Regions from separate parts of the Gottfriedia acidiceleris genome, predicted to be linked through region 3. Evidence: a T-box and tRNA genes for the amino acid it is inferred to sense, from the RefSeq annotation. Region 3 holds a T-box; the other regions hold tRNA genes.
What was found. The T-box of region 3 lies ahead of tyrS (tyrosine--tRNA ligase). A T-box ahead of a tRNA ligase gene usually reads a tRNA of that ligase, here a tRNA-Tyr.

Region 1 (4,617 bases), 740 kb from region 3:
ACGAGTGATGGCGTGCCTTTTGTAGAATGAACCGGCGAGTTACGATCCCGTGCAAGGTTAAGTTGAAGAGACGGAGCCGCAGCGAAAGCGAGTCTGAATAGGGCGATATAGTACGTGGTCGTAGACCCGAAACCGAGTGATCTACCCATGTCCAGGATGAAGTTCAGGTAACACTGAATGGAGGTCCGAACCCACGCACGTTGAAAAGTGCGGGGATGAGGTGTGGGTAGCGGAGAAATTCCAATCGAACTCGGAGATAGCTGGTTCTCCCCGAAATAGCTTTAGGGCTAGCCTTATGTGTTAGAGTCTTGGAGGTAGAGCACTGATTGGACTAGGGGCCCCCAACGGGTTACCGAATTCAGTCAAACTCCGAATGCCAATGACTTATCCATAGGAGTCAGACTACGAGTGATAAGATCCGTGGTCAAGAGGGAAACAGCCCAGACCGCCAGCTAAGGTCCCAAAGTATACGTTAAGTGGAAAAGGATGTGGAGTTGCTTAGACAACCAGGATGTTGGCTTAGAAGCAGCCACCATTTAAAGAGTGCGTAATAGCTCACTGGTCGAGTGACTCTGCGCCGAAAATGTAACGGGGCTAAACGTATCACCGAAGCTGCGGATTGATACCGTATGGTATCAGTGGTAGGGGAGCGTTCTAAGGGCGTTGAAGCTAGATCGTAAGGACTGGTGGAGCGCTTAGAAGTGAGAATGCCGGTATGAGTAGCGAAAGACGGGTGAGAATCCCGTCCACCGTATGCCTAAGGTTTCCTGGGGAAGGCTCGTCCTCCCAGGGTTAGTCAGGACCTAAGCCGAGGCCGAAAGGCGTAGGCGATGGACAACAGGTTGATATTCCTGTACCACCTCATTTCCGTTTGAGCAATGGAGGGACGCAGAAAGATAGGGTAAGCGCGCTGCTGGATATGCGCGTCCAAGCAATTAGGCTGATGTGTAGGCAAATCCGCACATCATAAGGCTGAGTTGTGATGGCGAGGGAAATATAGTACCGAAGTTCCTGATTCTACGCTGCCAAGAAAAGCTTCTAGCGAGGAAATAGGTGCCTGTACCGCAAACCGACACAGGTAGGCGAGGAGAGAATCCTAAGGTGAGCGAGAGAACTATGGTTAAGGAACTCGGCAAAATGACCCCGTAACTTCGGGAGAAGGGGTGCTCTTTTGGGTGTATGCCCGGGAGAGCCGCAGTGAAAAGGCCCAAGCGACTGTTTAGCAAAAACACAGGTCTCTGCGAAGCCGCAAGGCGAAGTATAGGGGCTGACGCCTGCCCGGTGCTGGAAGGTTAAGAGGAGGGGTTATCCCTTACGGGAGAAGCTCTGAATTGAAGCCCCAGTAAACGGCGGCCGTAACTATAACGGTCCTAAGGTAGCGAAATTCCTTGTCGGGTAAGTTCCGACCCGCACGAAAGGCGTAACGATTTGGGCACTGTCTCAACCATAGACTCGGTGAAATTATAGTACCTGTGAAGATGCAGGTTACCCGCGACAGGACGGAAAGACCCCGTGGAGCTTTACTGCAGCTTGATATTGAATTTTGGTACAGCTTGTACAGGATAGGTAGGAGCCTGAGAAGCCGGAGCGCTAGCTTCGGTGGAGGCGTCGGTGGGATACTACCCTGGCTGTATTGAAATTCTAACCTAGAGCCGTGATCCGGCTCGGAGACAGTGTCAGGTGGGCAGTTTGACTGGGGCGGTCGCCTCCTAAAGAGTAACGGAGGCGCCCAAAGGTTCCCTCAGAATGGTTGGAAATCATTCGAAGAGTGTAAAGGCATAAGGGAGCTTGACTGCGAGACCTACAAGTCGAGCAGGGACGAAAGTCGGGCTTAGTGATCCGGTGGTTCCGCATGGAAGGGCCATCGCTCAACGGATAAAAGCTACCCCGGGGATAACAGGCTTATCTCCCCCAAGAGTCCACATCGACGGGGAGGTTTGGCACCTCGATGTCGGCTCATCGCATCCTGGGGCTGTAGTCGGTCCCAAGGGTTGGGCTGTTCGCCCATTAAAGCGGTACGCGAGCTGGGTTCAGAACGTCGTGAGACAGTTCGGTCCCTATCCGTCGTGGGCGCAGGAAATTTGAGAGGAGCTGTCCTTAGTACGAGAGGACCGGGATGGACACACCGCTGGTGTACCAGTTGTTCTGCCAAGAGCATGGCTGGGTAGCTATGTGTGGAAGGGATAAGTGCTGAAAGCATCTAAGCATGAAGCCCCCCTCAAGATGAGATTTCCCATAGCGTTAAGCTAGTAAGACCCCTGAGAGACGATCAGGTTGATAGGTCAGAGGTGGAAGCGTGGTGACACGTGGAGCTGACTGATACTAATCGGTCGAGGACTTAACTAACAAGTTTGATGATGACATTATCTAGTTTTGAAGGTACAAAAATTATTATAAAAAACTTCAAAAAGTTATTGACTTTTTAAAGAAATTTGATATAATAATTAATGTCTTAAAGAAAATGAATCAAGTGATGATAGCGAAGAGGTCACACCCGTTCCCATACCGAACACGGCAGTTAAGCTCTTCAGCGTCGATGGTAGTTGGGGGTTTCCCCCTGTGAGAGTAGAACGTCGCTTGGTTTTAAGATTATTCCGCAGTAGCTCAGTGGTAGAGCACTCGGCTGTTAACCGAGTGGTCGTAGGTTCGAACCCTACCTGCGGAGCCATTTTCAACTTAATGCTTCCATAGCTCAGCAGGCAGAGTACTTCCATGGTAAGGAAGAGGTCACCGGTTCGAGCCCGGTTGGAAGCTTAGGAAAAATTGTACTGGCCCGTTGGTCAAGCGGTTAAGACACCGCCCTTTCACGGCGGTAACACGGGTTCGAGTCCCGTACGGGTCACCATTTATTTTACGGAGGATTAGCTCAGCTGGGAGAGCACCTGCCTTACAAGCAGGGGGTCGGCGGTTCGAGCCCGTCATCCTCCACCATTTAATTTAATAAATACCGGAGGGGTAGCGAAGTGGCTAAACGCGGCGGACTGTAAATCCGCTCCCTGTGGGTTCGGCGGTTCGAATCCGTCCCCCTCCACCATTTATTGTTGGGCTATAGCCAAGCGGTAAGGCAACGGATTTTGATTCCGTCATGCCCTGGTTCGAATCCAGGTAGCCCAGCCATTTTTTTTTATTTTATCGTAATTTTATTGCGAGCCATTAGCTCAGTAGGTAGAGCATCTGACTTTTAATCAGAGGGTCGAAGGTTCGAATCCTTCATGGCTCACTCTTTTTTTTTATGTGCGGAAGTAGTTCAGTGGTAGAATACAACCTTGCCAAGGTTGGGGTCGCGGGTTCGAGCCCCGTCTTCCGCTCCATTCGCATATACATAAATAGTGGGGCCTTAGCTCAGCTGGGAGAGCGCCTGCCTTGCACGCAGGAGGTCAGCGGTTCGATCCCGCTAGGCTCCACCAATATACATAAAGTTAAACCTTAGTCAAATGACTAAGGTTTTTTGTTGTATATAATCATATGATATAGTATCTCAAAAGCCAAAAATGCATATGTATACAAAAAAATGTCGAGTTGACCCATTTGTTTCAAAAGATTTAAACTATTAATATAATTAATAACTTTAACAGTCAAAAAATTATATTTTTTCAAAAACAAGTAAGCGTTTTCTTTTATGAATTTCAATAGATGGGGGAAATAAAAATGTTAAAAGATATTTCAATTATTGGAGTACCACTAGATTTAGGACAAACTAGACGTGGAGTAGATATGGGGCCAAGTGCAATTAGATATGCACAATTACACGAACGTATTGAAAGAATGTCTTATCAAGTAGAAGACTTAGGTGATATTTTAGTAGAACGTACACCAGTTATAGAAGATAATTCAGAACATAATTTAAAGAACTTAAAATCTGTAAAAGAAACATGTGAAAAGCTTGCTGCTGAAGTAGATGAAGTTATTAAAAGAAACAGAATGCCACTAGTACTTGGCGGTGATCATAGTATCGCAATCGGTACATTAGCAGGTGTATCAAAACATTATAATAATCTAGGATTAATTTGGTTTGATGCACATGGAGATTTAAATACTGCTGAAACATCACCTTCTGGTAATATTCATGGTATGTCATTAGCTGTTTCTTTAGGTCATGGTCACGATTTATTAACGAAAATAGGTGGATACTTCCCTAAAGTAAAACCAGAGAACGTGATCATTATTGGCGCACGTGATCTTGATGAAGGCGAAAGAGCAATTATTAAAGAACTAGGAATTAAAGTTTATACAATGCATGAAATTGATAAATTAGGAATGACAAAAGTAATGGAAGAAAGCATTGACCACTTAAAAGGTTGTGATGGTGTACACTTATCTTTAGATCTTGATGGTCTAGATCCAATTCACGTTCCTGGAGTAGGTACACCTGTTCCTGGAGGTATCACTTATAGAGAAGGTCACTTAGCGATGGAAATGTTATCTGATGCTGATATCATTACTTCAATTGAATTCGTAGAAGTTAATCCAATCTTAGACGAAAGAAATAGAACAGCAATCGTAGCCGTTGCATTAATAGGCTCATTATTAGGTGAGAAGTTACTTTAATTATTTCAAAAATAAAAAAGCTAGCATTCGCTAGCTTTTTTGCATGCTGTTGAAAAACTACTTGTCAAT
Region 2 (4,617 bases), 1.6 Mb from region 3:
CTGAATAGGATTCTTTCCTCTCCATGACCCAGACATTTGGCCAAACTGAGTTTTAAACTCTCTGTTACTTACCTTTAAAACAGAGCGTAATAAAGGTTTTACGGTTTCTGGATCTGGTTCCATTTCAGTATGATGAGTAAAATTAATTCCTTTATTTTTAGGACAAACTGTTTGACATGTATCGCAACCATATATACGATTTCCCAGCTCTTTTCGAAACTCAACAGGAATCATCTCTTTTGATTGGGTTAAAAAAGCAATACAATTTTTAGCATTTAATTGACCTGGAGAAACAATCGCACTTGTCGGACAAACTTCAAGGCATTTTGTACACTCTCCACACTGCTCTTCAATAGGCGAATCTGGTTCAAAAGGTAATGATGTAATCATTTCCCCTAAATACACATAAGAACCGAATTCTGGCGTAATGATTGAACAATTTTTGGCACTCCAACCTATACCTGCTCGTTCAGCTACAGCTCGATCTACTAGCTCACCAGTATCGACCATCGACTGAACCTTTGCACTTGGATAATGTAATAAAATAAATGACTCAAGCTGCAGTAATTTCTTTTTTACAACTACATGGTAATCTTCCCCCCATGAGGCCCTACAAAAAATTCCTCTTGTAGATCCTTTTTTACTTTTTGGAGGATTTTTTAGTTTAGATGGATATGCTAGAGCAATTGCAATAATTGAATTAGCTTCTGTCATAATTTTTCTGGCATCTACTCTTCGTTCAATACCCTTTGTCTCAAAACCGGATTGATAGTTTAATTCCTGCTGCCTATATAAACGATTTTTTAATGTTAAAAATGGATCAACAGTCGTAAATCCAATCTTATCTATTCCAATTTCTTTACTATATGAAATCAATTCTTTTTGAAATTCTTTTATATTCACAAGAATCACCTAACTGCCTGTTAATTTACTTATTATATTTTCTATTTTAGTCAGAAAATTATTTCTTTATCTAATTATGTCACAAAAGCCCTTAATAATAGACATTTTAATATAAAAAAACGCAATGTATCGTTCTTCGAATGAATCAATACACTGCGTTGTTATCAAGTTATAAGTGCTAACTACTAATACAAATGTAATATGTATTTAGTAGGTTTTTAATGAACTTGTAATTAAATTTATCATAAATATGTCATAAATTCAAGAATAAAATCATTTTTTGTCGAAAGGGTTATAGAATGACTTATGAAAGGGTTGAGAATGACTTATGAAAGGGTTGAGAATAGAAAATATTTATAGTAGATAAAAAATAGCGGATGACGTGGGTAAGAAAAAGATCAATATTCATCATAATTAACTAATTGTAGTGGATATTGAAAGATTTGTAGAAATTTGAATGAAGGTATTATGAATTTTTCCATAGAATTCTTCTTTATAGGTTAAATATAGGAGGAGAGTAACTATGACAGATCCTTTGGTAAATGAAGAAAAAAATCCTTTGGTCGAAAGTTTCGAAGGTGTCTGTAGTTTGATTGAAGAAACAAACGACAGGATTGATTTTACACAAGATACTCTTAAGGAACTTGATCGATACAATAATGAGAAATTAAAAGATGCAAAACAATTTACGATTAAAGTAGCTGCTGCAAGCCTACTAATAGCAACAACAGGCTTAGTAGTTACTTTAGCAAATAAAAGAAAACCAAAACAATTTGATTGGCTTACTGCTAAGCAAAAACGTAAGTATGTAAAGATGTAATGAATAGTATTTCTAAATGTGGAATAACCACATTTAGAAAGGCAGCGAACATTATGATAGTCGAATAGTCGTTGCCTTTCTTTATGATGATCGTTATACATAATGAAGACAATTATTAAATGCTGGTTGAAGATAAAGAATGTAAAAGCCTATTCTATTCTTTTCTTTACCCTTTTCTTTCTAAACAAAAAAAGGATTCTGCATCTCTGCAAAATCCTCTTCTCAGATTTCAATATAGCGGTGACAGGACTTGAACCTGCACATCCGTGAAGATACCTGATTTTGAGTCAGGCGTGTCTGCCATTCCACCACACCGCCAAAAAGTTATAAAATAATTATAATATATGAAAGACAAATTGTCCATTCAAATCTGTAATTAAAAACCTCTTACAAAAGTAAGAGGTTTAATGATACCGAGGGCCGGACTCGAACCGGCACGGGGTCAACCCCCGCAGGATTTTAAGTCCTGTGTGTCTGCCATTCCACCACCCCGGCAGAAGTAAACTAAAAGGCGGTAACCGGATTTGAACCGATGATAAAGGTTTTGCAGACCTCTGCCTTACCACTTGGCTATACCGCCATATTTGGAGCGGAAGACGGGGCTCGAACCCGCGACCCCAACCTTGGCAAGGTTGTATTCTACCACTGAACTACTTCCGCATAAATGGCTGGGCTACCTGGATTCGAACCAGGGCATGACGGAATCAAAATCCGTTGCCTTACCGCTTGGCTATAGCCCATTAATTAAGAACTTTATATACTATATTCTATTTACTATAAATTATATTACACTCTTTAGTAATCGTTACAATAATTAAATGGGGCGACCGATGGGAATCGAACCCACGAGTGTCGGAACCACAATCCGATGCGTTAACCACTTCGCCACGACCGCCATTATTGTATTGTTTGGCAGGGGCAGTAGGAATCGAACCCACACCAAAGGTTTTGGAGACCTCTATTCTACCGTTAAACTATGCCCCTATAAATGGTGGAGGGGGACGGATTCGAACCGCCGAACCCACAGGGAGCGGATTTACAGTCCGCCGCGTTTAGCCACTTCGCTACCCCTCCGGTTAAAGAGTGCCGACTAGAGGACTTGAACCCCCAACCTACTGATTACAAGTCAGTTGCTCTACCAATTGAGCTAAGTCGGCTTAATATTAATTAAATTAGTTTGTTTAGTTAGTTACTTATATAATTCATTTCACTCAAACTTAGGTATTGGTGTAGTAATCTTCATAAAGTCGTCCTTGTCTCATATAGATAATTCAAGGTGTTTTTCGACAAGTACGCTGATGTTTCGCTACGAAGCTTATTCATTCGTGCTCTACCAATTGAGCTAAGTCGGCTTAATATTAATTATATTAGTTTGTTAATTTACTTATAAACTTTTAAGATGGTGGCTCGGGACGGAATCGAACCGCCGACACGAGGATTTTCAGTCCTCTGCTCTACCGACTGAGCTACCGAGCCATCTTAAATGGCGGTCCCGACCGGGATCGAACCGGCGATCTCCTGCGTGACAGGCAGGCATGTTAACCGCTACACCACGGGACCATTTGGTTGCGGGGACAGGATTTGAACCTGCGACCTTCGGGTTATGAGCCCGACGAGCTACCAGACTGCTCCACCCCGCGATAATGTGGATACTATTTTTTATAGATCCATGAACTGTATTTTCGTTAAGACCATCCCAATCTCAGGATGTTATTGCAAGTAGCAGCTCGATTGGTATGCTGAAGTAATTTCTTCGAAGCATATTCGTTCGTGCTCCACCCCTCGATAATAAGAGATATTTATTAAACTTAATTAGATGGTGGAGGATGACGGGCTCGAACCGCCGACCCCCTGCTTGTAAGGCAGGTGCTCTCCCAGCTGAGCTAATCCTCCGTAATAAAATGGTGACCCGTACGGGACTCGAACCCGTGTTACCGCCGTGAAAGGGCGGTGTCTTAACCGCTTGACCAACGGGCCAGTATAATAGTGCTGAAAACATGTGGCGGAGAGCAAGGGATTTGAACCCTTGAGACAGGGTTACCCGCCTACACGATTTCCAATCGTGCTCCTTCGGCCACTCGGACAGCTCTCCAAAATGGCTCCGCAGGTAGGGTTCGAACCTACGACCACTCGGTTAACAGCCGAGTGCTCTACCACTGAGCTACTGCGGAATAATCATAAACCAAGCGACGTTCTACTCTCACAGGGGGAAACCCCCAACTACCATCGACGCTGAAGAGCTTAACTACCGTGTTCGGTATGGGAACGGGTGTGACCTCTTCGCTATCATCACTTGATTCAATTCCTTAAGGACAATAACTATTATATCATATCTTATTTGAAAGTCAATGACTTTTTCAAAGTTTTTATAATAATTTTTGCACCCTCAAAACTAGATAATGTCAATATCAAACTTGTTAGTTAAGTCCTCGACCGATTAGTATCAGTCAGCTCCACGTGTCACCACGCTTCCACCTCTGACCTATCAACCTGATCGTCTCTCAGGGGTCTTACTAGCTTAACGCTATGGGAAATCTCATCTTGAGGGGGGCTTCATGCTTAGATGCTTTCAGCACTTATCCCTTCCACACATAGCTACCCAGCCATGCTCTTGGCAGAACAACTGGTACACCAGCGGTGTGTCCATCCCGGTCCTCTCGTACTAAGGACAGCTCCTCTCAAATTTCCTGCGCCCACGACGGATAGGGACCGAACTGTCTCACGACGTTCTGAACCCAGCTCGCGTACCGCTTTAATGGGCGAACAGCCCAACCCTTGGGACCGACTACAGCCCCAGGATGCGATGAGCCGACATCGAGGTGCCAAACCTCCCCGTCGATGTGGACTCTTGGGGGAGATAAGCCTGTTATCCCCGGGGTAGCTTTTATCCGTTG
Region 3 (4,617 bases):
CCTAGAGCAAGTGCAATAAATATTAATGACACAGACCACATCATCGATTGTAACCCTCCACGGTTAACAATCGAATTAAGCATGTCATTTCCTGTATCAGTTTGGAATCCATTTTGTAATGTTGTAAACACTTTTGCAAGTGTAATATCCTTTTGAATGAAAAATGCTAAAACTAATGAACTAACAATACCAGCCGACATTGTTGGTAAAGTTGAAAAACCTCTAAATGCCATAATAAAAACAATTAAACATGGGATTAATAATAACGGATTCACTTCAAAGCTAGATGAAATTGCTTTTTTCATTTCTATAACTTGCGCCATATTTGTATTTCCATGACCCATACCGATGATTAAAAATAAGATAACTGTAACAATTAATGCTGGAATTGTTGTATATGCCATGTGTCGAATATGTTCATTAACCTTTATTCCTAAAATACTTGGAACGAAATTCGTTGTATCTGAGATCGGTGACATCTTATCACCAAAACACGCTCCACTAATAATTGCACCTGCTGCGATTGCTGGTGGAATCCCCATAATATGAGCGATTCCCATCAACGCTACACCGACTGTAGCAATAGTTGTAAATGTACTACCTGTAAAACTAGCAACAATGATTGTAATAAAAATTGCACTTATAGCAAACCATTTAGCTGAAAGAACAGAAATTCCGTAAAATAATAAAGTTGGTACCGTACCACTTAGCATCCAAGAACCGATTAATAGACCGATCATCATTAAGATTAATGTAGGGGACAACCCATTTTGAATACCCTTTTTCATCCCATTTTCAATCTGTTCCCATTTAAATCCTTTAAATAATCCAAATACTGCTAAACAAACAACACATAAAAGAAGTGGAATTTGTGGATCTGATTTTAATATAACTAGACAACTAGACATAATAACTGCAAACAGTACGATTAACGCACCTAATTCAATATTTTTCATTTTATATACTCTCCCTTATTTATACATCCATATATACGTGTTCACGAAACTTTACGAACCCAAGTTTCTCATAAAAGCTTTTTGCATTTTTATTGTCGATCCAGTAATCTAGCTCAATTCTAGAAAGATTATTCTCACGAGCAAATGAAGCAATTTTATGGATTAAGAATGAACCGTATCCCTTATTTCTTTTTTCCTCATTAATACTTATCTGATGAACATACCCTAATCGAAAAGCCTTTTTTATCGGTCCTTCAGGAATATTTTTTATTTCAATCCAAGCATAGCCGACTAATTCTCCGACATCTTTAACGACGAAAAAATGATGCTCTGGTTTATCAACTACACTCTTGAAAAACTCTGTTATTTCAGCCGGATTATGAACTTTAAAAAACTCTGGAAATAAATCAGCATGTAGGTTTTGAACACCTTCATTAAGTTTTGCCAATATTCGGTAATCTTTCGTTGCAAATATCTCCATAATTTTCACCCTTTCAAAAATAGATAAAGAAAACTCGTTGATTGACGAGCCTTTTGGGCGATGGTAGAGACGAAGTTGCACTTATACTTTATTCCTAAATTTGGCTACTACGTCGAGCAAGGATCATCGCTGCCAATTTATACACTTAAATTGCAATAAAAAATCGAGGCCCCCTATAAAATATAGGGACGACCTCGATCGCGTTACCACCCTAGTTATAAGAAATAAATGCTTATATAAGAAAAATTCCTTATCACTCGAATCTGTAACGTAGATTTACGTTCTTCCCTTCATTAGATCAACTAACTACGAAAAGAAAACTCCCGAAATGTAATTCATTTGATTGTGTAGACGAGTTTTCACCAACCACTCGCTCTCTTTAACTACTACCAATCAAACTACTGCTTTTTCGTTCACTGTTTATTCAATATTATAATGTAATCAAGTGGTATTTCTTCTTACCACGACGGATAATAATAAATTGCTCTTCAATTGCATCTTGTTTAGTTAAGACAGTTGCAACGTCCTGTATACGATCTCCATTTACATAAACTGCACCGTTTTGTACATCTTCACGTGCTTGACGTTTTGATGGAGAAATTTTTGCTTCAACTAGTAAGTCTACTAATCCTTTTTCCGCTTCACTTAAATTAAATGAAGGTACGTCTTTAAAACCTTGTTTGATTTCAGCTGCCGTTAATTCTTTTACAGAGCCACTAAATAATGCTTCTGTAATTTTAATCGCTTGATCAAGAGCTTCTTCACCGTGAACTAGTTTTGTTACTTCAGCAGCTAATGCTTTTTGAGCAACACGTTGTTCAGGTGCTTCATTAAATTGTTTCTCAAGCTCTAAAATTTCTTCTTTCGTTAAGAAAGTAAAGTATTTCAAGTATTTAACTACATCACGGTCATCTGTATTAATCCAGAATTGGTAGAATTCATATGGAGTTGTTTTCTCAGGATCTAACCAAACTGCTCCGCCTTCTGTTTTACCAAATTTAGAACCATCAGCTTTTGTTACTAAAGGTACTGTAAGACCAAAAGCTTTTGAATCTTCTTCTGTCTTACGGATTAATTCCATACCAGCTGTAATATTACCCCATTGGTCACTACCACCAATTTGCAATTTACAGTTATGATCTTGGTATAATTTCAAGAAATCATATGATTGTAAAATCATGTAACTAAATTCAGTAAATGAAATACCTGCTTCTAATCGAGATGCAACTGAATCTTTAGCTAGCATGTAGTTTAATCCGAAGTTTTTACCGATGTCACGTAGGAATGTAATAACATCTAATTCTCCTGTCCAATCGAAGTTATTAACTACTTTAGCAGCATTTTCACCTTCGAAGTTTAAAAATGGTAATAATTGTGTACGAATTCGTTCACTGAACATCTTTACTGTATCAGCAGTATTTAACGTACGTTCTGCCTTCTTACCACTAGGGTCTCCGATCATTCCAGTTGCTCCACCTACTACACCAATCGGTTTATGACCTGCAACTTGGAATCTCTTTAACATTAACACTGGTAATAAGTGACCAATGTGTAAGCTATCACCAGTTGGGTCAAAACCACAATATAATGAAACAGATTCTTCGCTTAATAATTTTTGTAGACCTTCTTCATCTGTCATTTGATTAATTAATCCACGAAATTCTAAATCTTGTAAGATATTTTCCATTTTTAGCCCACCCCTTCTATGATCTATACGTCGTTTGAACAAAATAAAAAGTCCCTACTGATAAACAGTAGGGACGAATAATTATAATCGCGGTACCACCCTAGTTGTAGCTAATAAACTAGCTACCTCTCTTACAATTAACGGCTGTTAACCGTTCTAATCCTAATTTGCACTAAACAAATATCGAAAAAGAATGCTCCAGGGTGTAATTCATGTCAATGTCTGTGCTAATTCTCACCAACCATTAGCTCTCTGATCCAAAACCATTCACACTACTAAGCCTTTCAACGCTCACTATTGAAATGTTATGAAACATTTATATCATAAATAAAACGTTTAAGTCAAATAGATAATTAATTTTTTATTAATTTTATTTAAATTGTCATTCAATATTTGAATAAAAATGCTTTATATCAAATAATATGGTTAAATAATAATACTAACATCTTTAAAAATACATATTTTGGAAATGGAGTGTTTTTTCTTGAAGAATAAAGGAATATGGGTTGCTTTAATTATTGTAGTCGTTCTAATCTTTATGGGTGTCGGAAGCTATAATAGCTTTGTGACTCAAGAAGAAAATGTAACAAATAAAATGTCGCAAGTTGATAACCAACTAAAACGTCGTTCAGATTTAATACCAAACTTAGTAAATACAGTAAAAGGATATGCTAAACAAGAGAAAGATGTGATTGCTTCAGTAACAGATGCACGCGCAAAATTAGCTGGTGCTCAAACGACTGCTGATAAAAGTAAAGCTGATGCAGAATTGTCTGGCGCACTAAGTCGTCTATTAGTAGTCGTAGAAAACTATCCTGATTTAAAATCAAATCAAAACTTCCAAGCATTAATGGATAGCCTAGAAGGAACTGAAAATCGACTAGCTATTGCTCGTAAAGATTATAATGATGCTGTAACTATTTACAACCAAAAAATCAAAAAATTCCCAGGTGTACTAGTAGCTGGACCTTTTGGATTCGAGAAGAAGGATTACTTTGAAGTATCTGAAAAAGATAAAGCTACTCCTGAGGTTGACTTCAGTGGCGATGGTAATAAATGAGAAAATTTCTCTCATCAATATTCCTATTAGGATTGCTTTTTTCATTTGCTACAGGAGCAAATGCTGAAATTAAAGTACCTTCTCAAGTAGGAGACATTTATGTACAAGATTATGCAAATGTTCTTAACAGAGAAGATACACAAACTCTAATTCAATTAGGGAAAAAGTTAGAAGACACTACCTCCGCTCAACTTGCGGTATTAACAATCCCAAGTCTGGAAGGATATGATATTAAAGAATACGCTAATACAGCGTTTCGAAAATATGGTTTAGGTAATAAAGAGAAAAATAATGGAGTTCTTTTGTTATATGCTAAAAAAGACAGACAAATAAGAATCGAAGTTGGATATGGTTTAGAAGGAGTTGTAACAGATATTAGATCCGGTAACATTCTGGACCAGAGCGCTATTCCATATTTGAAAAAAGGTGAAGA

Region 1: it encodes a tRNA-Tyr, which carries the amino acid that the T-box ahead of tyrS (tyrosine--tRNA ligase) is inferred to sense. The anticodon was not compared.
Region 2: it encodes a tRNA-Tyr, which carries the amino acid that the T-box ahead of tyrS (tyrosine--tRNA ligase) is inferred to sense. The anticodon was not compared.

What each region holds. Positions count from the first base shown of each region.
Region 1 covers NZ_CP096034.1:175,115-179,731, forward strand. Annotated here, with positions in the region: rRNA gene MY490_RS00950 (23S ribosomal RNA) at 1-2,346, shown strand, start outside; rRNA gene rrf (5S ribosomal RNA) at 2,467-2,582, shown strand; tRNA gene MY490_RS00960 (tRNA-Asn) at 2,594-2,668, shown strand; tRNA gene MY490_RS00965 (tRNA-Thr) at 2,682-2,754, shown strand; tRNA gene MY490_RS00970 (tRNA-Glu) at 2,771-2,845, shown strand; tRNA gene MY490_RS00975 (tRNA-Val) at 2,856-2,931, shown strand; tRNA gene MY490_RS00980 (tRNA-Tyr) at 2,950-3,034, shown strand; tRNA gene MY490_RS00985 (tRNA-Gln) at 3,043-3,117, shown strand; tRNA gene MY490_RS00990 (tRNA-Lys) at 3,148-3,220, shown strand; tRNA gene MY490_RS00995 (tRNA-Gly) at 3,237-3,311, shown strand; tRNA gene MY490_RS01000 (tRNA-Ala) at 3,332-3,407, shown strand; gene rocF (arginase) at 3,649-4,548, shown strand.
Region 2 covers NZ_CP096034.1:4,052,458-4,057,074, forward strand. Annotated here, with positions in the region: gene queG (tRNA epoxyqueuosine(34) reductase QueG) at 1-903, opposite strand, end outside; gene MY490_RS19135 (hypothetical protein) at 1,427-1,723, shown strand; tRNA gene MY490_RS19140 (tRNA-Leu) at 1,959-2,041, opposite strand; tRNA gene MY490_RS19145 (tRNA-Leu) at 2,135-2,218, opposite strand; tRNA gene MY490_RS19150 (tRNA-Cys) at 2,233-2,303, opposite strand; tRNA gene MY490_RS19155 (tRNA-Gly) at 2,309-2,383, opposite strand; tRNA gene MY490_RS19160 (tRNA-Gln) at 2,389-2,463, opposite strand; tRNA gene MY490_RS19165 (tRNA-His) at 2,543-2,618, opposite strand; tRNA gene MY490_RS19170 (tRNA-Trp) at 2,634-2,707, opposite strand; tRNA gene MY490_RS19175 (tRNA-Tyr) at 2,713-2,797, opposite strand; tRNA gene MY490_RS19180 (tRNA-Thr) at 2,808-2,880, opposite strand; tRNA gene MY490_RS19185 (tRNA-Phe) at 3,124-3,199, opposite strand; tRNA gene MY490_RS19190 (tRNA-Asp) at 3,208-3,283, opposite strand; tRNA gene MY490_RS19195 (tRNA-Met) at 3,287-3,363, opposite strand; tRNA gene MY490_RS19200 (tRNA-Val) at 3,541-3,616, opposite strand; tRNA gene MY490_RS19205 (tRNA-Glu) at 3,626-3,700, opposite strand; tRNA gene MY490_RS19210 (tRNA-Ser) at 3,724-3,815, opposite strand; tRNA gene MY490_RS19215 (tRNA-Asn) at 3,820-3,894, opposite strand; rRNA gene rrf (5S ribosomal RNA) at 3,905-4,020, opposite strand; rRNA gene MY490_RS19225 (23S ribosomal RNA) at 4,141-4,617, opposite strand, start outside.
Region 3 covers NZ_CP096034.1:913,702-918,318, reverse strand. Annotated here, with positions in the region: gene nhaC (Na+/H+ antiporter NhaC) at 1-956, opposite strand, end outside; gene MY490_RS04320 (GNAT family N-acetyltransferase) at 976-1,437, opposite strand; T-box leader at 1,619-1,863, opposite strand; gene tyrS (tyrosine--tRNA ligase) at 1,868-3,124, opposite strand; T-box leader at 3,191-3,421, opposite strand; gene MY490_RS04310 (LemA family protein) at 3,609-4,184, shown strand; gene MY490_RS04305 (TPM domain-containing protein) at 4,181-4,617, shown strand, end outside.